DNA from 3 places in the Streptomyces sp. NPDC032161 genome. Region 1 is predicted to be linked to each of the others. Evidence: riboswitches for the same ligand, from Rfam matches in the RefSeq annotation. Region 1 holds a riboswitch; each other region holds the start of a gene.

Region 1 (7,314 bases):
CACCACCAGAACGCTCATCTCAGCCCTCCCTCGCGGCCGCGCACACGGCACGGCAGATCCGCGCCACGTCGTCGTCGTCGGTCACATACGGCGGCATGGTGTAGACGAGATCGCGGAACGGCCGCAGCCACACCCCTTCCCGTACCGCCGCACGGGTCGCGGCGGCCATGTCCACCTCGTGGTCGAGCTGCACGACACCGATCGCCCCCAGCGTCCGCACCTCCCGCACCCCGGGCAGGTCCGCCGCCGGGGCGAGACCGTCCCGCAGCCCCGCGCCGATCCGCTCGACATCCCGCTGCCAGTCCCCGTCCAGCAGCAGATCCACGGACGCGCACGCCACGGCCGCGGCCAGCGGATTGCCCATGAACGTGGGACCGTGCGCCAGCACCGGCACCTCGCCCCGCGAGATGCCCTCGGCGACCCGTGAGGTGCAGAGCGTCGCCGCCATCGTCAGATATCCGCCGGTCAACGCCTTGCCCACGCACATGACATCCGGTGAGACCCCCGTGTGACCGGCCGCGAACAACGTCCCCGTACGGCCGAACCCCGTGGCGATCTCGTCGAACACCAGCAGGACGTCGTGCGCGTCGCACGCCTCGCGGAGCACCCTCAGGTAGGCGGGGGAGTGGAAGCGCATCCCGCCCGCGCCCTGCACCACCGGCTCCACGATCACCGCCGCCAGCCGGTCCGCGTGCTCCGCGACCAGTTCCCGCAGATGGCGTGCGTACTCCGGGTCCGGTTCCGAGTGGAAGCCGCCCGGCGGCGCGTCCGCGAAGACCTGCCGGGGCAGCACGCCCGACCACAGCTCGTGCATGCCGCCCTCGGGGTCGCACACAGACATCGGCTGCCAGGTGTCCCCGTGATACCCGCCGCGCCAGGTCAGCAGCCGCTGCTTGGCGGGCCGCCCCACCGAGCGCCAGTACTGCAGGCACATCTTCACCGCGACCTCGACCGACACCGAGCCCGAGTCGGCGAGGAAGACGTGCCGCAGCGGCTCCGGGGTGATCTCGACCAGCCGGGCGGCCAGCCGGACCGCGGGCTCGTGGGTGAGCCCCCCGAACATCACATGGCTCATCCGGTCCAGCTGGCCGCGTGCCGCCGCGTTGAGCACCGGGTGGTTGTAGCCGTGCACCGCCGACCACCACGACGACATGCCGTCGACCAACTCGCGGTGCCCGTGGACCGGTTCGGCCAGCCGCAGCCGTACCCCGGACGCGGACTCCACGACGAGCGGATCCTGGCGTCCCGGCATCGGGCCGTACGGATGCCAGACGTGGGCGCGGTCCAGCGACCGCAGTTCGGCGGGGGAGAAGGACTCAGGCATTGGGGGCGAGATCCGTACCCGCGCCGCGCCGCCGCACCGCCACCAGATCCGGGCGTGCGGCCGGGGCGTCGGCACCACCGGTGACGGCCTCGGCGGGCGCGTCACCACAACCGGCCGCTTGCGGGGGCGCGTCACCACGATCGGCGGCTTGCGCGGGCGCGTCACCGCACGGCGCACACCCCCCGTCGTGCCCGCCGCAGCCGCCCGTCGCGGCGCGGTGCGCGGGAAGCGTCGACGTGTCCGCGCCCTCCACCTCGAAACCGGCATCCGCGATCATGTCCAGGTCGGCCTGCCCGGCCTGTCCCTCGCTGGTGAGGTAGTCGCCCAGGAAGATCGAGTTGACCAGATGCAGGGCCAGCGGCTGCAACGAGCGCAGATGCACCTCGCGCCCGCCCGCGAGCCGCACCTCCACGTCCGGGCAGACGAACCGGACCATCGCCAGGATGCGCAGACACCGCTGCGGGGTGAGGTTCCACTCCTTCGCCAGCGGGGTTCCCTCGAACGGGATCAGGAAGTTCACCGGCACCGAGTCCGGGTCCAGTTCGCGCAGTGAGAAGACCACGTCGACCAGGTCGGCGTCGCTCTCGCCCATCCCCGCGATCAGCCCGGAGCACGCCGAGAGACCGGCGGCCTGCGCCTGCCGCACGGTCTCCACCCGGTCCGCGTAGGTGTGGGTGGTGGTGATGGCCCCGTACGTTTCCTCGGACGTGTTGAGGTTGTGGTTGTACGCGTCGGCGCCCGCCGAACGCAGCCGCTCGGCCTGCCCGTCGGTGAGCAGCCCGAGGCAGGCGCACACCTCGACGCCCTCGTTCTGGTCCTTGATCGCCTCGATGGTCTCCGACACCCGGTCGACGTCACGGTCCGTCGGACCGCGGCCGCTCGCCACCAGACACACCCGCTTGGCGCCCCCCGCCACCCCGGCCGCGGCGGCCTTCGACGCCTCGTCCGGTTTCAGCCACGTGTATTTGAGGATTCCGGCCTTCGATCCGAGCCGCTGCGAGCAGTACGAGCAGTCCTCGGGACAGAGCCCGGACTTGAGATTGACCAGATAGTTCAGTTTCACCCGCCGCCCGAACCACTGACGGCGCACCTTTCCGGCCGCGGCCACCACGTCGAGCAGGTCGTCGTCCGAGGTCGCCAGTACGGCGAGGGCTTCTTCGCGGGTCGGCAGCTCGCGCCGCAGCCCCTTGTCCACCAGCGTGTTCAGGAGGTCCATGGCGTTGATCCTGTCCCATGGCCCGCCCCGCCGCCAAGGAGGAACCGGACAACACACCCCGGGAAGGGTGTGTGTATTGCCACACCATGACCCGCTGCTCCCACGGTTAGGGTCTGTGAACTGCCTACAAAAGGGACCGCTCATGTCCTACGCCCCGTTCGACTGGATCGACGACGCGGCACGCCGCCGCGCCGATGCCGGACTCGTCCGTACGCTCCGCCCGCGGCCCGCCGAGACGGTGTCCCTGGATCTCGCGAGCAACGACTATCTGGGCCTCACCCGGCACCCCGAGGTCACCGGGGCGGCGGCCGAGGCCGCGCGCCGCTGGGGCGGCGGGGCGACCGGTTCACGGCTTGTCACCGGCTCCACCGATCTGCATGCCGAACTCGAACGCGAACTGGCCGAATTCTGCGGGTTCGAGGCGGCGCTGGTGCTGTCGTCGGGGTACGCGGCCAATCTGGCCGCCCTCACCGCCCTCACCGGCCGCGACGCGCTGATCGTCTCCGACGCGGGCAACCACGCCTCGATCGTCGACGGGTGCCGGTTGTCCCGGGCCGGGACCGTCGTCGTCCCGCACGCCGACCCCGACGCCGTGCGCAAGGCCCTGCGGACGCACGAGGGGCGCGCGCTGGCTGTCACCGACTCGGTCTTCTCGGTCGACGGCGACGCCGCGCCGCTGACGGCGCTCGCCGCGGCCTGCCGGTCGGAGGGGGCCGCGTTGCTCGTCGACGACGCGCACGGCCTGGGGGTGCTGGGGGAGGGCGGCCGGGGCGCGCTCGCAGCCGCGGGCCTCGCGGGCGACCAGGGAGTCGTCGCCACGCTCACCCTCTCCAAGTCCCTCGGCAGTCAGGGCGGAGCGGTCCTCGGTCCCGCCCGGGTGATCGAACACCTCGTCAACACGGCCCGGACGTTCATCTTCGACACGGGCCTCGCGCCGGCCGCCGCGGGCGCCGCGCTCGCCGGCCTGCGCCTGCTGGGCCGGGAACCGGAACGCGCCGGGCGGGTCCGCGAGGTCGCCGCGGGGCTGTACGGGCGGCTGACCGCGGCCGGTCTGGCAGCCGTGCGTCCGGACGCCGCCGTGGTCTCCGTACGGGCCCCGTCGGCGGACGCGGCGGTGCGCTGGGCGGCGGACTGCCGCGAGGAGGGGGTCGTGGTCGGGTGCTTCCGGCCGCCGTCGGTGCCGGACGGCGTCTCCCGGCTGCGGCTGACCGCGCGCGCCGACCTGACCGACGAGCAGATCGCGGCGGCGGTGGAGACCGTACGGCGCACCGCCCCCGCCGGCTGACGGGCCCCGGAGCCGGCCGGGGGATCACGGACGCTCCCGGCCCCCCTCGCCCTCCGCCGTCCCTGCCACGCCGCCGCACACGCGGGCCTCGTCCCTCTCCTGCCGAGTGATTCGTACCGACCGGACGGCGTGGCGCAGACGTACGGATTTCCGGGACGGAGTTCACCACATCGAGCGACAGATATCCGTACATCTTGGTGGATCGGCGTCACAGACGGCGGGGCGAGTGGCAATCTGGCGCGAAGCGCAACCAGGACCGGGCGCGTGTCGGTCCGGGTGGGAGAGGGGTGGCTCGCCATGGCGGACCAGCGGGAAGCAAGCATCACTCTGCCGAGCGAGCCGGTCTCGGTCCCGGCGGCCCGTGGACACGTGTCCCGGGTGCTCACCGAATGGGGCCTGGCCGCGGACACCGAACTCGCGGACGCCCTGCGGCTCGTCGTCTCGGAACTCGCGACCAACGCCGTCCAGCACACCTTCGGGCAGTCGCCCGCCTTCACCGTCGATCTGAGACTGGAGCGGGAGGAACTGCTGCTCCTGGGAGTGACGGACAGTCATCCGCGCCGGCCCCGCCGGCTGCCCGCCGCCGTCCAGCAGGACAACGGGCGGGGCATGGTGATCATCCGGATGCTGGCCAAGGAGTGCGGTGGTCGGCTCTCCGTCACGCCCACCCCGGACGGGGGCAAGACGGTATGGATCGAGCTCCCCTGGGACGTCTCCGCGCCGGACTGACCGCCCTTCGGACCGACCGACCTTCTGCACCGACCCTCCGGTCGACCGGCTTCCGTCGTGCCGCCCGTGCCCGGCCTTGCGGACCGGAGCCGTTCGGTGGCTCCGGTCCCCGAGACCGTGGGTCAGCGGACGCGTCCGTAGTAGACGCTCTTCGACCAGATCTTCTCCAACCGGACCACCGAGCCGGTCCTCGGCGAGTGCCAGATCTTGTTGTGTCCGGCGTAGATCCCGACGTGGTAGACGCTTCGGCCGTAATGGAAGAAGACCAGGTCTCCGCGCTTGCGGTGCGAGGCCGAGACGTGACGGGTCCTGTTGTACTGCTGCTGGGCGGTGCGGGGGAGCTTCTTGCCCGCCTTCTTGAACGAGTAGACGGTCAGCCCGGAGCAGTCGAAGCGGTGGGGGCCGGTGGCGCCCCACCTGTACGGCGAGCCCTTCTTCGATGCCGCGACGTTGAGCGCCTTGAGCGACGGAGTGGCCGCCTGGGCCTCCGTGACGGCGCCCGGGGCGAGCATGGTGCCGCCGACGGCGGCCAGTGTCAGAACCGAGGCCGTACCGGCCCGGGCGAGCAGAGACGGGACATGAACCTGCGCAGTCATGCGCAACCCTTCGTCAGCCGCCTGTGAAGGATGACCTGTCGGGTTCGGGCTGGCGAAGTTGCCCGGCCGCGCTCGGCGGCTTCACCCCGAGGGACGACCGATGTTCCGGTCGACCCGTTGTGCTCGGGTCCTCCACTCCTGCCGATCCACTTCTGTCGACCAGTCATCCGGGCGGCGGCAGGACTCGGCGTCCGCTCGGACCGCCCCGCCGCGGTGGCGGGGGCTTGTCGTCCCAGGGATCTTGACTCACCGACAGCCGGATTTCCGAGCTGAAACGATGATATGTGAGAGTCCTCACGACTGAACTGTTCGAGTGCAGCTGACGCATTTGGATGCTGCGCCGGGCGTGCGCGCCGGTCGTGCACCAGGGGCGGAAGGGCGGATTTCGCCCTCCGCCCACCTGGAAGCCGCAAGTCGAGATTTCTCTGAAAACAGCGTTTCCTACTCTGAAAAGAGTAGGAAAATCGGATCGCACATCGGGCGTGTCGCGCGGTGGAGTTGACGGGGGATCGACCGGGAGCGCACGGGCGAGCGATCAGCCGGGTGGCACGGGGGGCAGGGTGACGCGACCGGACCGGCGTTCCCCGTCCAGGGCGCGCAGCGCCCGTGCCAGGGTCCCGGCGTGGATCCGCGCCTCGCCGCGTTCGTGCATCAGCGCCAGGGCGTCCCGCAGCGCCCCGGCGCGCGAGGCCAGCGCCTGCGCGGCGCGCAGTGCCCCGTAGGTGTCGCTGCCGCGGGCAGGGTTGATCCGGCCCAACTGGTCGAGGACGTCGAGGTAGCAGTCGATGAACTCCCCCTCCGCACGGGTCAGCGCCGGCAGCGGAGGAGGATCGGACGGGCGCATCAGGTCCTCACCGCGAGCCGGGTGACGGGAACGACGTCTTCCGGCTCTCCACGACGTGGTCCACCAGGCCGTAGGCCCGGGCGCCCGCAGCGTCGAGAACGAGGTCGCGCTCGATGTCCTCGGCGATCCGCCCGGCGTCGCGGCCCGTGTGACGGGCCAGCAGGGTGACGAGCGCCTCGCGGACCCGTTCCAGTTCCCGCGCCTCGATCTCCAGGTCGGACGGCCGGCCGTGGACGGGCTCGGCGAGCGTGGGCTGGCGCATCACGACGCGCGCCCCCGGCAGTACGTGCCGCCGCCCCGGGGCGCCCGCGGCGAGCAGGACGGCGGCCCAGGCGTCGGCCCGGCCCAGGCAGTACGTCTCCACCTCGCAGGTGAGGTACTCCATCGTGTCGTGGACGGCGGTCATGGCCGCGAACGAGCCACCGGGGGAGTTGATGTAGAGGGAGACGGGCCGGTCCGGGGCGGCGTGTTCCAGATACATGAACTGCGCGATCAGATCACTGGCCGCGGTGTCGTCGACCTCGGTGCCGAGCAGGACGATCCGCTCGGCGAGCAGCTTGGAGTACGGGTCGAGGGTGCGGGTCCCGTGGGGCGTGCGCTCGGTGAACTCGGGCAGCACGTGTCGGGCGGTGGGGCGGAACAGCATGGCGTTGCCTCTCCTCGCGGGATGCGCGCGGCTCCGGGCCGGGCTCGCGTCCACATCTGTAAAAAATGTACAGGACGTACAGACTCGAAAGCGGAGACCCCGAGTGCAACACTGGCAGTGCCGGAACCGCGCGCACGGTTTGAAGCGGCGGGGGCTGGAAACGGAGCGGAAGCCACCGCGCCAGTCCCCGACCCTGCTCAAGACCCTGGCCCTCGAGTCCGGCGTCACCCGGACCGGCTTCTACCCCAAGAAGAACCGGGACGCCACAACCCGGCCAGGGGCGCTACCAGCACCTTGCCGAGGAGTGCGAGCGGCGCCTTGCGGCTCTCCAGCAGGCCGGCGAGAGCGTCGACCCACGGGCCGCGCAGATCGAACGGCTCAAGGGCCAGGTCGCCGAGTTCAAGGACCAGGCCACCGAGCGGGATGAAGTCGACGCCGGGTTCACCGAGTTCAAGACCGCGGCCATCTCTCGGTTCGTCGCCCAATACGACGAGATCACGAGGCTATGGGAACAGGCAGCCGCCCTGGGTAACGTCCGCCGCCTGTCTGCCGCCCGCAGCGGTACGGCGCCGTTCGGGTCGTGCAGCTGAGTCCGTTATTACGCAAAGAAATCTTGGGCGGGTGGGGCAGCCATTGGATCCGCCCGTGTCCACGCTGATCACTGGCTGGTCGGT
Region 2 (7,314 bases), on a different contig from region 1:
CCTTCCCGGGCACGGGCGGACGGACGCGGTCAGCCGCGGTCGGCGCTGTCGACCCCGTCCCAGAGGTTCGCGTGCCACGGCCGGCCGGACCCGTCCGTCTCACCGTCGCGTTCCTTGGCCGCGTCCGGGTCGATCACCGTGTAGCCCGTCTCCCCGGGAAGAAGATAGTGCAGATGCTTGCGAGCCAGCTGCCTGACGTACGCGTCGTCCTGGAGCCGCGCCTTCTCGTCGCGCAGCTCCTCGGTACGGGCCCGGGCCTCCCGCGCCAGCCGCTCCTGGTCGGCGATCTCGTCCTGCTGCGACACGTACTGCCGTATCGGGTACGCGAGCGCGACCACGAGGGAGCAGACGACGAGGGCCAGAAAGGCGGCCCGGCCGGTGAGCCGGGAGCGGCGGTCCTGGCGACGGGTCTGCGACCGGTAGACACGGGCCGCGGTCTGCTCGCCCAGCAGTCGCAGCCGGGTCGCGGTGGAGAACCGGTCCCGGTCCTTCGCGGCCATGTCTCCGCCTCCCCTTCACACACGTCCGTCCCCGCACACGGTACGGGACCGCGTGCGGGGACGGACGGAGGCCGGAGCCTTCGGGCCCCTGCGGGCCGGGGCCGGCCGTGGGGCCCGAAGGGCCGGTCCGCGGGGGATCGGCCCCCACGGCGTCCTCGGTGCTCAGCCCTTGAAACGGGGGAACGCCGAGCGGCCGGCGTACACCGCGGCGTCGTCGAGGATCTCCTCGATGCGCAGCAGCTGGTTGTACTTGGCGACGCGGTCGGATCGGGCCGGGGCGCCGGTCTTGATCTGACCGCAGTTCACCGCGACGGCGAGGTCGGCGATGGTGACGTCCTCGGTCTCGCCGGAACGGTGCGACATCATGCACTTGAAGCCGTTGCGCTGGGCGAGCTCGACGGCGTCCAGGGTCTCGGTCAGCGAACCGATCTGGTTGACCTTGACGAGCAGCGCGTTGGCGGTGCCCTCCTCGATGCCGCGGGCCAGGCGCTCCGGGTTGGTGACGAACAGGTCGTCACCGACGATCTGCACCTTGCTGCCGAGCTTGTCGGTGATGATCTTCCAGCCGGCCCAGTCGTCCTCGTACAGCGGGTCCTCGATGGAGACCAGCGGGTACGCGGAGACGAGCTCCTCGTAGTACTCGGTCATCTCCGCGGCCGAGCGGGACTTGCCCTCGAACTCGTACGTGCCGTCCTTGTAGAACTCGGACGCGGCGACGTCGAGCGCGAGCGCGATGTCCTTGCCCGGGACGTAGCCGGCTTCCTTGACGGCCTCGATGATGAGGTCGAGGGCGGCACGGTTCGACTCCAGGTTCGGCGCGAAGCCGCCCTCGTCGCCGAGGCCGGTCGACAGGCCCTTGCTCTTCAGGACCTTCTTCAGCGTGTGATAGACCTCGGCGCCCCAGCGCAGGGCCTCGGAGAAGGACTCGGCGCCGATCGGGGCGATCATGAACTCCTGGATGTCCACGTTGGAGTCGGCGTGCGACCCACCGTTGAGGATGTTCATCATCGGGACGGGCAGCAGGTGCGCGTTCGGACCGCCGAGGTAGCGGAACAGCGGCAGGTCCGACGCCTCGGAGGCGGCGTGCGCGACGGCCAGCGAGACACCGAGGATGGCGTTGGCGCCGAGCGAGCCCTTGTTCTCGGTGGCGTCCAGGTCGAACATCGCCTGGTCGATCAGCCGCTGCTCGGTCGCGTCGTAGCCGACGAGCTCCGGGCCGATCTGCTCGATGACGGCGAGCACGGCCTTCTCCACACCCTTGCCCTGGTAGCGGTTGGGGTCGCCGTCGCGAAGCTCAATGGCCTCGAAGGCACCGGTGGAGGCGCCGGACGGCACGGCAGCACGACCCGTGCTGCCGTCGTCGAGGCCGACCTCGACCTCGACCGTGGGGTTCCCCCGGGAGTCGAGGATTTCCCGGGCTACGACGACGTCGATGGACGGCACGAGGCATCTCCTTCTGGGATATGACACTGGTTCTGCAGGGTCACTTTGGCCTTGCGACAAGAGCCTAACCGGCCCCGCCCGCTCAGCCCGACGACCGCCCGCCCCCTGGGACGAAAAAGGACCCGGGAGTGCACGATCCCGGGCAAATGGCCAGAATATTACGGATCAGTAACTACAACAGTTGAACGAACTGCGCCGCACACGAGCGGCGCACGCCCGGGTGCGGGACGCGCGGTGCCGCGTCGGCGCGCGGCACGCGCTCCGAGCAGACGCCCCGGCCCGGCGCGCGGGGGGAGCGCGCCGGGCCGGGCATCCGGAGAGGAGAGGGACCGGACTACTTCGTCAGGTGCAGCTGCTGACCCGGGTAGATCAGGTCGGCGTTCTCGACGATGTCCTTGTTCAGCTCGAACAGCCGCTGCCAGCCGCCCTCGACGCCGTGGGCGGCGGCGATCTTGCTGAGGGAGTCGCCGGAGACGACCTTGTACTCGCCGTCGCCCTTCTTGACCTTCTTGCCGGTCGGGGTGGTGACGGTCTTCTTCGACTCGGTCCGCGGGGCGGCGGGACGGTCGGAGCGGGAGGCGGGGGCCTCGGCGCGCTCGACCTGCTTCGGCTGGGCCTGCTGCTTGGGGGCCGTCTGGGTGCTCTGCTTCTTGGCGGCACCGGAACTCTTCGAGGAGGTGTCGACGCCCGGGTCGACGCCGTCGTTGCGCAGGTTGCCGGCGGAGGCGCAGCCCCAGGCACCCGGACCCTGCATGTCGAGGAGCCGCTCGGCGGTGGCGATCTGCTGGGCCTTGGTGGCCAGGTCGGCGCGCGGCGCGTACTTCAGACCGCCGGCGGCGGCCCAGCTGGACTGCGAGAACTGCAGACCGCCGTAGTAGCCGTTGCCGGTGTTGATGGACCAGTTGCCCCCGGACTCGCACTGGGCGACGGCGTCCCAGGTGGCGACGGAGGCGGCGGAAGCGCCGGTCGCGCCCAGCAGCGGGACGGCGACGGCGGAGCCGGCGACTCCGGCGAGCGTGGCGACACGGACGGCCTTGGACGGGCGGCGGTGCTTGCCCTTGCCGGAAAACAGCATGGAAGTCTCCTCACCGACGCCTACGAGGTGAGCTGTCGGGTTCGGGCCGAGTGAGTTGCCCGGTCGCACGTCCTAGCACGCGACTTCACCCCAAGTCGGTCCTGATGCGTCTCGCGACGATCGGGGCCGACGCCTACCTGGGTCCCCCGCTCCTGCCTACGGCGCTTGAACGCGTCTGTTCCCTCCGACCGACGGCAGGATTCGGCGTGACGGTCGGCGGGGCCCGCGGTGCGAGCGGTTCCGACCGTAAACACATATAAGCCCCATATTCAAAGAAGGACACATCGGGCAATCGTCTCTTACTTGCATCTGAGGAACCGTAGTTTTCGCAGGTGGGACGCGATACGGACGGGACCTCCGGGCCCAACACGCCAATTGACGCAAAGAGATCCATGTCTCACTCGCATGCAAGCCGACAAGAGCCTCCGATAGCATCCCGGCTCCTGAGGCCCCGTCAGCCGGCCACCGGGTCCGGCCTCAACGGGCCTCCGCGTCGACATCGAGGCTCTGGCCAGGAAGGATGAGGTCCGGATCGGAGCCCACGACCTCCTTGTTGGCCTCATAGAGCGCGGACCAGCCACCGGGGACGTTCCGCTCGTCGGCAATCGTCCAGAGATTGTCACCGGGACGGACGGTGTACGTGTCGTCGGCGACCGGGGAGGCCGCGTCGCGCCCCCCGCCGTCGCGCGAGGCGTGACGACCCGACTCGCGGCCGACGTCCCCGTCGGCACCCCACCCCTCCTCGGCGGCCGGTGAGCCACGATGCTTGCCGCCCGAACCGTCCGACGCTCCAGATCCTTCCGAGTCCCCGGGCGGCCCTGACGGAGCGACAGAAGCGCCCGAATCGCCCATATCAACCGATTCAGGCAAACGGTGCGCATTGTCGGATGAAGTGGCGGAACCGGTGGGCGAGGGCGTGACATCGGACCCGGTTCCGGCGTCCGGCTTCCCGGCACGGCCCGAAGGCGTGACGTCCTCGTCGGACGGGGACTCCGACGACTTGTCAGCCGGCTTCGCGCCCTTCTCCGCCCCGGTGCCGCCCGTCTTCTTCGCATCCTCCTCCGCCCCGGAGCCGCCCGCGGGCTTCTCCGAGGAGGTCTCCCCCGGGTCGACCCCTGGCAGCTCCCCACCCGTCGCGAGGCCAGAGAGGGGCGCACAGCTCGGCCACGCCTGCGGACCCCGGTCGCCCAGGATCTTCTCGGCCACCGCGATCTGCTGGGCGCGGCTGGCGAGGTCGGCGCGCGGGGCGTACGCCTCACCGCCGTACGCCTTCCAGACCTCCGGGGTGAGCTGAAGGCCGCCGTAGGAGCCGTTGCCGAAATCGGCGCTCCAGGAGCCGCCGCTCTCGCACTCGGCGACCCGGTCCCAGGTCGCCGAGTCGGCCGCCTGCGCGGCGCCCGCGCCGAGCAGCGGGATGGCGATGGCGGATCCGGTCACGCCCGCCGCGACGACGATGGCGGGTGCCTGACGAGGGCGACGGTGTCTGCCGTTCGCGGAGCCCATGAGGTTGCCTTCCGTGTGACGGACGAGTTCGGTCGAGCGACCCGGTGGGGTCGAACGGTGAACCTAACCGGACTCGAACGCGTGTCACAAGTCGATGCAGCGCCGATCACGCGCACATCACAGATGTGACGTAGCGTCAGAAACGGGTCGGGCGGGCCGGGGTCCGAACTCCACGGGAAGCGTGCGCAGTCCGCGCATGATGAGCCCGCCGCGCCACCGCAGATCGGCGGGCTCCACCGCGAGCCGCAGGTCGGGAAGGCGCCTGAGCAGCGTGGCGAGCGCGGTCTGTCCCTCCAGCCGGGCGAGCGGCGCGCCGAGGCAGTAGTGGATGCCGTGCCCGTATCCGAGGTGCTGATTGTCACGTCGGGCGAGGTCGAGCGTGTCGGGGTCCTCGAAGCGCGCCGGGTCGCGGTCGGCGGCGGCGAGCACGACCAGGACGGGGTCGCCGACCGCGATGTCCCGGCCGCCGAGCGTCAGCGGCTCGGTGGCGAACCGCCAGGTCGCCAGTTCCACCGGGCCGTCGTACCGCAGCAGTTCCTCGATCCCGGTCTCCAGCAGCCCGTTCTCCCCCGCGTCGAGGGAGCGTCGCAGCCGTTCGCGCTGGGCGGGATTGCGCAGCAGCGCGTACATCCCGTTCCCGATCAGGTTGACGGTCGTCTCGAAACCGGCGAAGAGCAGGATGAAGGCCATGGCCGCGGCCTCGTTCTCGGTGAGGTGCTCGCCGTGGTCGCTGGCCCGGATCAGCCCGGAGATCAGGTCGTCCCCGGGGTTCTCCCGCTTGCGGTGGATGAGTTCGGCGAGATAGCCGCGCATCTTCTTCACCGACCGGGCGACGCCGCCGCGCGGGCCGCCGCCGTGCCGGATCATCATGCCCGCCCAGTCCCGGAAGTCGTCCTGGTCCTCGCGCGGGACGCCGAGCAGGTCGCAGATCGCGTAGATGGGGAGCGGGAAGGCGAAGTCGTGGATGAGGTCCGCCCGGCCCTCGGCGGCGAAGCGGTCGATGAGCCCGTCCGTCAGCTCCTGCACGCGCGGCGCGAACGCGGCGACCCGGCGTGGGGTGAACGCCTTGGAGACCAGTCGGCGCAGCCGGGTGTGGTCGGGCGGGTCGATGTTCAGCAGATGCGTCATCAGCTCCGCCTTGCGCTCGCCGGGGATGCCGGTCTTCCCCTTGGCGTGCGCGGGCTCGGCGTGGTGCGCCGGGTTCTTGGAGAGCCGCGCGTCGGCGAGCGCCTGCCGGGCGTCCGCGTACCGGGTCACCAGCCACGCCTCGACGCCGCTGGGCAGCGAGGTGCGGTGCACGGGGCTGTGCTCGCGCAGCCAGGCGTAGGCGGGGTACGGGTCGGTGGCGAACTCCCACGTGAAGAGTTCGGGAGCGCCCGCGGGGCAGGTGGCGGGGGTCGCCGCGACCTGGTCGGCGGGGTTCTCCGCAGGGCGGTCGGCGGGGTCCTCCGCGACGTGGCCGGCGGGGCGGCCCACGGTCTGATCGGCGGGTCGGTCGGCGGGGCTGTGGTTCACCCTTTGACGTTATCCCCGTCTTTCGGGGGCGACCCCGGCACCCCGGAGGCGCCCGCCGACGTCCGGCCGGGTCAGGCGGTGCCCTCGGCAGCCCGGATGGCGTCCCGGTAGGCGCGGCCCGCGGCCCTCAGCGCCGCCTCGGGGTCCACGCCGTCCTTTTCGGCGTGCACGGCGAGGTCGAGGAGTTCGTAGCCGATGCCCCGGCCCGTGGGCAGCGGCACGTCGAGGCCGGCGGTACGGACCCGGGAGGCCAGCTTCGCCACCAGCGCCAGCCCGGGCTGGCCGAGCGGCACCCCGTCGGTGACGGACTCGCGCCGCTTCTCGACGGCCTTGGTCCGCAGCCAGTGCGCGTGCACGTCCTCGGGGGTCTCGGCGGTCTCGTCACCGAAGACGTGCGGGTGGCGGTGGATGAGCTTCTCGACGATGGTCGCGGCCACGTCGTCGACGGAGAAGGGCGCCTCCCCCTCCCCGGGGCCGCCCTCCTCGGCGATCCGGGCGTGGAAGACGACCTGGAGGAGTACGTCCCCCAGTTCCTCGCGCAGTTCGTCGCGGTCGCCGTCCTCGATCGCCTCGACGAGTTCGTACGCCTCCTCGATCGCGTACTTGGCGAGCCCCTTGTGGGTCTTCTGCGACGTCCACGGGCATTCGTTGCGGATCCGGTCCATGATCTGGACCAGGTCGAGGAGCCGCGCGCCGGGCAGATCGTAGGAGCCGGGCAGCAGCTCCAGGTCCGGCATGCTCACCCGCCCCGAACCGGCGAGCCGTGCGAGCCCGTCGGTCAGCGGCTGGTTCCCCTCGCCGCCGGTGAGGACGACGACGGTCCGGCCGCCCGCGCAGGCGTCGACGAGCTCCTGCGCGCTGGGCACGGTGTGCTCGACGGTGACGTCCGCCTCGCGCAGGTACGGCAGCTGCGGGTTGTCCGGCTCGGCGCAGAGCACCCGGTCGGCGGCGCGCAACGCCTGCCAGGCGGGCCAGGACAGGAGTCCGGGCGCCACGCGGTGGCTGGCGGTGAGCAGGACGATACGGCCGGGGGCTTCGGCGCGGCCGGGGGCTTCAGCGTTCACCGTTCGAATCTACCTCCGGTCGAATCCGCCGCCGGTCGGGTCCGCCACCGGGCCGATTCCCTCCCCGGCCGATCCCCGTCTCCGGCCGGGTCCCTCTTTGACCGGCCCCTCCCCGGTCGGCCCCGGGCGCCGTCGTGCACACCGTTCACGTAACGAGCGCCGCTGTGCACGTCGCTTCCGCGCCGCCCGCGCCGGTCGACCGGCCGCGCTCCTA
Region 3 (7,314 bases), on a different contig from region 1:
CGGCGAGGGACTCGGCCGTCGGTTCGAGGTCCAGGGTGAGGTGGACGGAGCCTTCCTCGAAGCTCCGCCGCTGGGTGTAGCCGGCGTCCCGGAACACCTTGATCATTTTGGTGTTGGCGGGGAGCACCTCGGCGACGAAGCGGCGGATGCCGCGCTCGCGGGCCACCGCGGCGATGTGCTCCAGCAGTGCCGACGCCACTCCCCGGCCCTGGTGCGCGTCCTGGACCAGGAAGGCGACCTCCGCCTCGTCCGCGGGCGCGGAGGCTGGCCTGCCCCGTCCGTCGATCCGGTCGTAACGGACGGTCGCGATGAACTCGCCGCCGACCGTGACCGCGAGCCCCACCCGGTCGACGTAATCGTGATGGGTGAAGCGGTGCACGTCCCTGGCGGACAGCCGGGGGTACGGGGCGAAGAAGCGGTAGTACTTCGACTCGTCGGAGACCTGCTCGTAGAAACTGACCAGGCGTTCGGCGTCGTCCGTGGTGATGGGCCTGATCCGCGCGGTGCCTCCGTCACGGAGGACCACGTCCGCTTCCCAGTGGTCGGGATAGACGTGACGCGGACTCTGCTCCGTCGAGGACTGCATGGGCACAGACTACGGCTCGTCCACCACTCGCGTAGCCGCCGGGGCCGGGGCAGTCTGAGGGGGGCCGAACGGCGTTGCGGCACCGCTCGTGGGTGTGGCGCGGGTCGGCCGGAGCACCGCGCACCACATGAGAGAGTGGTCTAGACAACTATTGATTCATGAAGGGCAGAACCATGGCTGAGCGCCGCGTCAACGTCGGCTGGGCCGAGGGCCTGCACGCCCGCCCCGCTTCCATATTCGTCCGCGCCGCCACGGCGTCCGGCATCCCCGTGACGATCTCCAAGGCCGACGGCACCCCGGTGAACGCCGCCTCCATGCTCGCGGTGCTCGGGCTCGGCGCGCAGGGCGGCGAGGAGATCGTGCTCGCGTCCGAGGCGGACGACGCCGAGGCCGCCCTGGACCGCCTGGCGAAGCTGGTCGCGGAGGGGCTCGACGAACTCCCGGAGACCGTCTGAGCCACGTTCCGGATCTCCGGGATTCCCGCTCCCGGGACTTCCGGGGTCCGGCACGGGACCGATTCCCGCCGGCGGAGCCGCGGTGCCGCCCACCGGCACCGCGGCTCCTTCGTCTTCCGGCCCCGGGATTCCTTCCCGGATCCCGGGCGCCTCTTCCCGGGATCCGGGACGGTCGCGCAAGGGGCGGGTCCTGCTGACGGGGCGACCCGGACATGCCGAAGGCCCCGGGGTACGCCGGGGCCTTCGGGAGGCGGTTCGCGGGTCGGCTGTCGGTCAGAGGGAGACGCCGTGGGCACGCAGATAGGCGACGGGGTCCATGTCGGATCCGTAGGAGGGCGTGGTCCGGGCCTCGAAGTGGAGGTGCGGTCCGGTGGAGTTGCCGGTCGAGCCGGAGAGGCCGATCTGCTGGCCCCCGCCGACGCTCTGGCCGACACGGACACCGATCGACGAGAGGTGCCCGTACTGCGTGTACGTGCCGTCCGTCATGCGCAGCACGATGTTGTTGCCGTACGCACCGCCCCAGCCGGCCTCGACGACCGTACCGGCGCCGACGGCGACGACGGAGCTGCCCGACGCGGCGTGGAAGTCGATGCCCGAGTGGCTGCCGGAGGACCAGAGCGAACCGCTGGACTTGTAGCCGGTGGTGACGTAGGAACCGGCGACCGGGAGCTGGAAGAGGCCCAGCCGGGTGCGCTCGGCGGAGCGGGCGGCACGCGCCTTCTCGGCCCGCGCCTCGGCGGCACGCTTCGCCTCGGCCCTGGCCTTCGCCTCGGCCCGGGCGCGCTTCTCGGCCTCGGCCTTCCGCTGGGCCGCCTCCTTCGCCTCGGCGATGAGGTCGGCCCGGTGCTGCTGCGCGTCGGCCTGGGCGTCGATCCGGTCGGCGATGACGTCCTGGATGGCGATGACCTGGTTCAGGCCGGTCTCGCCGACCGCGGAGGTCTCGGCGTCCGCGGCGAGGGCCGGGGAGGCGGCGCCTCCGATGACGCCGGTGGTGGCCAGCGCCGCGACGCCGGCGATCCTCGCGCTGCCGCGCGTCAGTCGGCCGGGGGCACGATGCTTCCCGGTGGCACGGGTGAACGCCATGAAGTGGCTGATCCTTTCCTTCCCTCTCGCCTACCGGGTTAGCTGACGGGTTCGGAGCAGGAAGGTCTCCTACGGAGGCCCCGGCCTCACCGAGGCTCAGGCTTCCGATTCACCCCAGGGACTTCATTGGGTCCCCGGCTCCCCAGGGCTCACGCCCGGCGGGGACTCGGCGATGGCTGTCCGGTGCGTCGCGGTCGCGACATACGAGTGGCCGGCAGCCCGGTCGACGCTAAGCGCGAGCACGTTCGTTCGCCAAACGGACAAGCCGTTTTGTAGCGCATGCCACAGGACGTACGGGCAACCCGGCGACCGGAACCCACCATGGGGAAGACCCCGGCGAGACATCGCTCACAGGGGCCTTCCACGCCCACGCGCCCGGCCGTCGGACCGACCGGGCCGCACCCGTTCGGCACCCAAAACGGCCCGGCCCGCGGCTGTCCTCCGGCACCTGCCCCGTACGGGAACAGGGCATCGGACGCCCGGCCGTCGGACCGGCGGGCGGGGACGTCAGGGGTCCGGGACGGTCCCCGGCGTCTCCGCCCGGGAAGGCCGCCGGGACCGTGACGGCGTACCGCTCAGCCGGCGACCACCGACACCTCACCGATGCCCAGCGCCCGGACCGGCTCCTCGATCCGGGACGCGTCGCCGACGAGGATCGTCACCAGACGGTCGCCCGGGAAGGCGCTGACCACGGCCGCGGTCGCCTCGACCGTGCCGGCCGCCGCGAGCCGGGCGTACAGGTGGGCCTGGAAGTCGTCCGGGAGGTGCTGCTCGACCTGGTCGGCCAGCGTGCCCGCCACGGAGGCAGCCGTCTCGAACTTCAACGGCGCGACACCCACGAGATTCTGCACCGCGGTCTCGCGCTCCTCGTCGGTGAGCCCCTCGGCCGCCAGCGTCCGCAGCACCGTCCACAGGTCCTCCAGCGCCGGTCCGGTCGACTCCGTGTCCACCGATCCGCTGATCGCGAGCATGGCGGCGCCGGTCGCGCCCGTGACCGAGTCCGGGGCCGACGACCGCAGCACCTGGGCGAAGGCGCGGACACCGTAGGTGTAGCCCTTCTCCTCGCGCAGCACCCGGTCCAGCCGGGAGGTGAGCGTGCCGCCCAGGCAGTACGTGCCGAGCACCTGGGCGGGCCACACGCTGTCGTGCCGGTCCGGTCCGATCCGGCCGATCAGCAGCTGCGTCTGCACCGCGCCCGGACGGTCCACGATGACCACGCGACCGGTGTCGTCGGCGGTGATCGGCGGGGCGGGGCGCGGCTCGACGGTGTCGCCCGACCAGTCGCCGAGCGTCTCGGCGAGCAGGGCCTCCAGGTCGATGCCGGTCAGGTCGCCGACGACCACGGCGGTCGCCGCGGACGGCCGGACATGGGCCTCGAAGAAGGCGCGCACCGCCCCCGCGTCGATCCGCTCCACCGTCTCCTCGGTGCCCTGGCGCGGCCGGGACATCCGCGACGCGGCCGGGAAGAGCTCCTTGGAGAGCTGCTTGGCGGCGCGGCGCGCCGGGTTGGCCTGCTCGTGCGGGATCTCGTCGAGCCGGTTGCGCACCAGCCGTTCGATCTCGCTCTCGGCGAAGGCGGGGGCCCGCAGTGCCTCGGCGACCAGTCCGAGCGCCTTGGCCAGCCGGGAGGCCGGGACCTCCAGGGAGACCCGCAGGCCAGGGTGGTCGGCGTGCGCGTCGAGCGTGGCACCGCAGCGCTCCAGCTCGGCGGCGAACTCCTCGGCGGTGTGCTTGTCGGTGCCCTCGGACAGGGCCCGCGCCATGATCGTGGCCACGCCGTCCAGGCCCTCCGGCTCGGCGTCCAGCGGGGCGTCGAGGACGATCTCGACCGCCACCACCTGCTGGCCGGGGCGGTGGCAGCGCAGCACCGTCAGGCCGTTGGGCAGCGAACCGCGCTCCGGCGCGGGGAAAGCCCAAGGGCGTGCGACCCCGGGGGCCGGCTGGGGGTGGAACTGCATCGAAACTCCAGTCGCGGCGGCGTCGGTCACTTGTCCGCTCCTTCGTGCGCGTCGGCGTCGGTCTCGTCGGTGTCCGCGGCGTCCGCGGAATCGGCCGGTTCGACCGGTTCGTAGACCAGCACCGCCCGGTTGTCGGGCCGCAACCGGGCCTTGGCGACCGCCTGGACCTCCTCCGCCGTCACGTCCAGAACCCGCTGCACCGCGGTCAGGGCGAGCTGGGGGTCGTCGAACAGCACGGCGAACCGGCACAGTTCGTCGGCGCGGCCCGCGACCGTACCGAGCCGGTCCAGCCACTCGCGCTCCAACTGGGCCTGGGCGCGCTCCATTTCCTCGGGCGTCGGACCCTCTGCGGCGAACCGGGCCAGCTCCTCGTCGACCGCCGCCTCGATCCGCGGCACCTCGACACCACCGGAGGTCTTGACGTCCAGCCAGCCGAGCGACGGGGCGCCCGCCAGCCGCAGCAGCCCGAATCCGGCCGCCACGGCCGTCCGGTCACGGCGGACCAGGCGATTGTGCAGCCGCGACGACTCCCCGCCACCGAGCACGGTCAGCGCGAGGTCCGCCGCGTCGCACTCGCGGGTGCCGTCGTGCGGGAGCCGGTAGGCGGCCATCAGCGCCCGCGCCGGGACCTCCTCGCGCACCTCCTCGCGCAGCTGCTCGCCGATGACGTCGGGCAGCGTGCCGTCGCGCGGGGGCCGCTTCCCGTCGTGGGCGGGGATGGAGCCGAAGTACTTCTCGATCCAGGCGAGCGTCTGCTCGGGGTCGATGTCGCCGACGACCGACAGCACCGCGTTGTTCGGCGCGTAGTACGTACGGAAGAAGGTGCGCGCGTCCTCCAGCGTCGCGGCGTCCAGGTCCGCCATCGAGCCGATCGGGGTGTGGTGGTACGGGTGTCCCTCGGGGTAGGCGAGCGCCGTCAGCCGCTCGAACGCCGTGCCGTAGGGGACGTTGTCGTAGCGCTGGCGGCGCTCGTTCTTGACGACGTCGCGCTGGTTCTCCATCGACTCCTCGTCGAGCGCGGCGAGGAGCGAGCCCATCCGGTCCGCCTCCAGCCAGAGGGCCAGCTCCAGCTGGTGCGCGGGCATCGTCTCGAAGTAGTTGGTGCGCTCGAAGCTGGTGGTGCCGTTGAGCGAACCGCCGGCGCCCTGCACCAGCTCGAAGTGTCCGTTCCCCTTCACCTGACCTGAGCCCTGGAACATCAGGTGCTCGAAGAGGTGAGCCAGACCGGTGCGTCCCTCGACCTCGTGGCGCGATCCGACGTCGTACCAGAGGCAGACCGCGGCGACCGGGGTCAGATGGTCCTCGGAGAGCACCACGCGCAGGCCGTTGGCCAGGCGGTGCTCGGTCGCTGTCAAGCCGCCGGAACCGGCCTGGGCTGTGGCCGTGTGACCCATGGGCATGTACGTCCCTTCGATCGCGTTACTGGTTTTTCTGCGTGACCTGCCACTGTAAGCAAGCGCAACGACACCTGGCGAAGTTCCCATACCGCGGAAGTTCGCGTGAAAGAGGGGCGCACCACCCGGCGCACGCGCCCCTTTCATCGCTCCGGGGCCCTTCCCGGCGGAGTCGGGAGGGCCGGTTGGGACGGGTCGAGGTCCGCGTTGTCGGTGCGGAGGTCCACAATGGTCGGCGTCAGAACCTGAGGTTGCCCGAACAGAATCCGTGAAGGAGTCGCAGCAGCGATGGCCCGCCGCAGCACGAAGACCCCGCCGCCGGACGACTTCGAGGAGAACATCCTCGACATCGACGTCGTCGACGAAATGCAGGGCTCCTTCCTCGAGTACGCGTACTCGGTGATCTACTCACGGGCCCTGCCCGACGCCCGTGACGGTCTGAAGCCGGTGCACCGACGCATCGTGTACCAGATGAACGAGATGGGCCTGCGCCCCGACCGCGGCTTCGTGAAGTGCGCGCGGGTCGTGGGCGAGGTCATGGGCAAGCTGCACCCGCACGGCGACGCGTCGATCTACGACGCGCTGGTCCGGCTGGCGCAGCCGTTCTCCATGCGTCTCCCCCTGGTCGACGGACACGGCAACTTCGGTTCGCTCGGGAACGACGACCCGCCGGCCGCCATGCGGTACACCGAGTGCCGGATGGCCGACGCGACGTCGCTGATGACGGAGTCGATCGACGAGGAGACCGTCGACTTCCAGGCGAACTACGACGGCCAGGAGCAGGAGCCCTCCGTCCTCCCGGCCGCGTACCCGAACCTCCTGGTCAACGGGGCGTCCGGGATCGCGGTCGGCATGGCGACCAACATGCCTCCGCACAACCTGGGCGAGGTCGTCGCCGCCGCCCGCCACCTCATCAAGCATCCGGGCGCGGACCTGGAGACGCTGATGCGGTTCATCCCCGGTCCCGACCTGCCGACCGGCGGCCGGATCGTGGGCCTGGGCGGCATCAAGGACGCGTACGCCGGCGGGCGCGGGACGTTCAAGATCCGTGCGACGGTGTCCGTGGAGAACGTGACGCCGCGCCGCAAGGGCCTCGTCGTCACCGAACTGCCCTTCGCGGTCGGCCCGGAGAAGGTGATCGCCAAGATCAAGGACCTGGTCTCGGCGAAGAAGCTCCAGGGCATCGCGGACGTGAAGGACCTGACCGACCGCGAGCACGGTCTGCGCCTGGTCATCGAGGTGAAGAACGGCTTCGTGCCCGAGGCGGTGCTGGAGCAGCTCTACAAGCTGACCCCGATGGAGGACTCCTTCGGGATCAACAACGTGGCGCTGGTCGACGGGCAGCCGCTCACGCTCGGCCTGAAGGAGTTGCTGGAGGTCTACCTCGACCACCGCTTCGACGTGGTGCGCCGGCGCAGCGAGTTCCGGCGCGGCAAGCGCCGCGACCGTCTCCACCTGGTCGAGGGCCTGCTCGTCGCGCTGCTCGACATCGACGAGGTCATCCGTCTCATCCGGTCGAGCGACAATTCGGCGCAGGCCAAGGAACGGCTCATCGAGCGCTTCTCGCTGAGCGAGATCCAGACGCAGTACATCCTGGACACACCGTTGCGCCGACTGACCAAGTTCGACCGGATCGAGCTGGAGAGCGAGCGGGACCGGCTCAACAAGGAGATCGACGAGCTGACCACGATCCTCGAGTCGGACGCCGCGTTGCGCAAGCTCGTCTCGTCGGAACTGGCCGCGGTCGCCAAGAAGTTCGGTACCGAGCGGCGCACGGTGCTGCTGGAGTCGGCCGGTACGCAGGTCGCCTCGGTGCCGCTGCAGGTCGCGGACGACCC

The links. Region 1 has a riboswitch for cyclic di-AMP ahead of AB0E67_RS21885 (C40 family peptidase). Riboswitches for the same ligand answer to the same signal wherever they lie in the genome.
Positions count from the first base shown of each region.
Region 2: another riboswitch for cyclic di-AMP. It lies ahead of AB0E67_RS26870 (transglycosylase family protein); the one in region 1 lies ahead of AB0E67_RS21885 (C40 family peptidase).
Region 3: another riboswitch for cyclic di-AMP. It lies ahead of AB0E67_RS27775 (M23 family metallopeptidase); the one in region 1 lies ahead of AB0E67_RS21885 (C40 family peptidase).

Region 1 is NZ_JBEZVN010000012.1:108,074-115,387, reverse strand. Features, by position in the region: gene bioD (dethiobiotin synthase) at 1-18, opposite strand, end outside; gene AB0E67_RS21905 (adenosylmethionine--8-amino-7-oxononanoate transaminase) at 20-1,324, opposite strand; gene bioB (biotin synthase BioB) at 1,317-2,540, opposite strand; gene AB0E67_RS21895 (8-amino-7-oxononanoate synthase) at 2,683-3,825, shown strand; gene AB0E67_RS21890 (ATP-binding protein) at 4,123-4,554, shown strand; gene AB0E67_RS21885 (C40 family peptidase) at 4,677-5,150, opposite strand; cyclic di-AMP (ydaO/yuaA leader) riboswitch at 5,154-5,350, opposite strand; gene AB0E67_RS21880 (hypothetical protein) at 5,686-5,994, opposite strand; gene AB0E67_RS21875 (ATP-dependent Clp protease proteolytic subunit) at 6,002-6,637, opposite strand; gene AB0E67_RS21870 (hypothetical protein) at 6,865-7,125, opposite strand; partial or broken gene AB0E67_RS21865 (ISAzo13 family transposase) at 7,285-7,314, opposite strand, start outside.
Region 2 is NZ_JBEZVN010000022.1:44,696-52,009, forward strand. Features, by position in the region: gene AB0E67_RS26860 (septum formation initiator family protein) at 30-500, opposite strand; gene eno (phosphopyruvate hydratase) at 663-1,943, opposite strand; gene AB0E67_RS26870 (transglycosylase family protein) at 2,278-3,018, opposite strand; cyclic di-AMP (ydaO/yuaA leader) riboswitch at 3,021-3,192, opposite strand; gene AB0E67_RS26875 (transglycosylase family protein) at 3,496-4,521, opposite strand; gene AB0E67_RS26880 (cytochrome P450) at 4,639-6,036, opposite strand; gene AB0E67_RS26885 (nucleoside triphosphate pyrophosphohydrolase) at 6,108-7,100, opposite strand; gene AB0E67_RS26890 (SurA N-terminal domain-containing protein) at 7,312-7,314, opposite strand, start outside.
Region 3 is NZ_JBEZVN010000024.1:31,442-38,755, reverse strand. Features, by position in the region: gene AB0E67_RS27785 (GNAT family N-acetyltransferase) at 1-586, opposite strand, end outside; gene AB0E67_RS27780 (HPr family phosphocarrier protein) at 760-1,041, shown strand; gene AB0E67_RS27775 (M23 family metallopeptidase) at 1,315-2,124, opposite strand; cyclic di-AMP (ydaO/yuaA leader) riboswitch at 2,137-2,306, opposite strand; gene AB0E67_RS27770 (pitrilysin family protein) at 2,700-4,082, opposite strand; gene AB0E67_RS27765 (pitrilysin family protein) at 4,109-5,482, opposite strand; gene AB0E67_RS27760 (DNA topoisomerase IV subunit A) at 5,765-7,314, shown strand, end outside.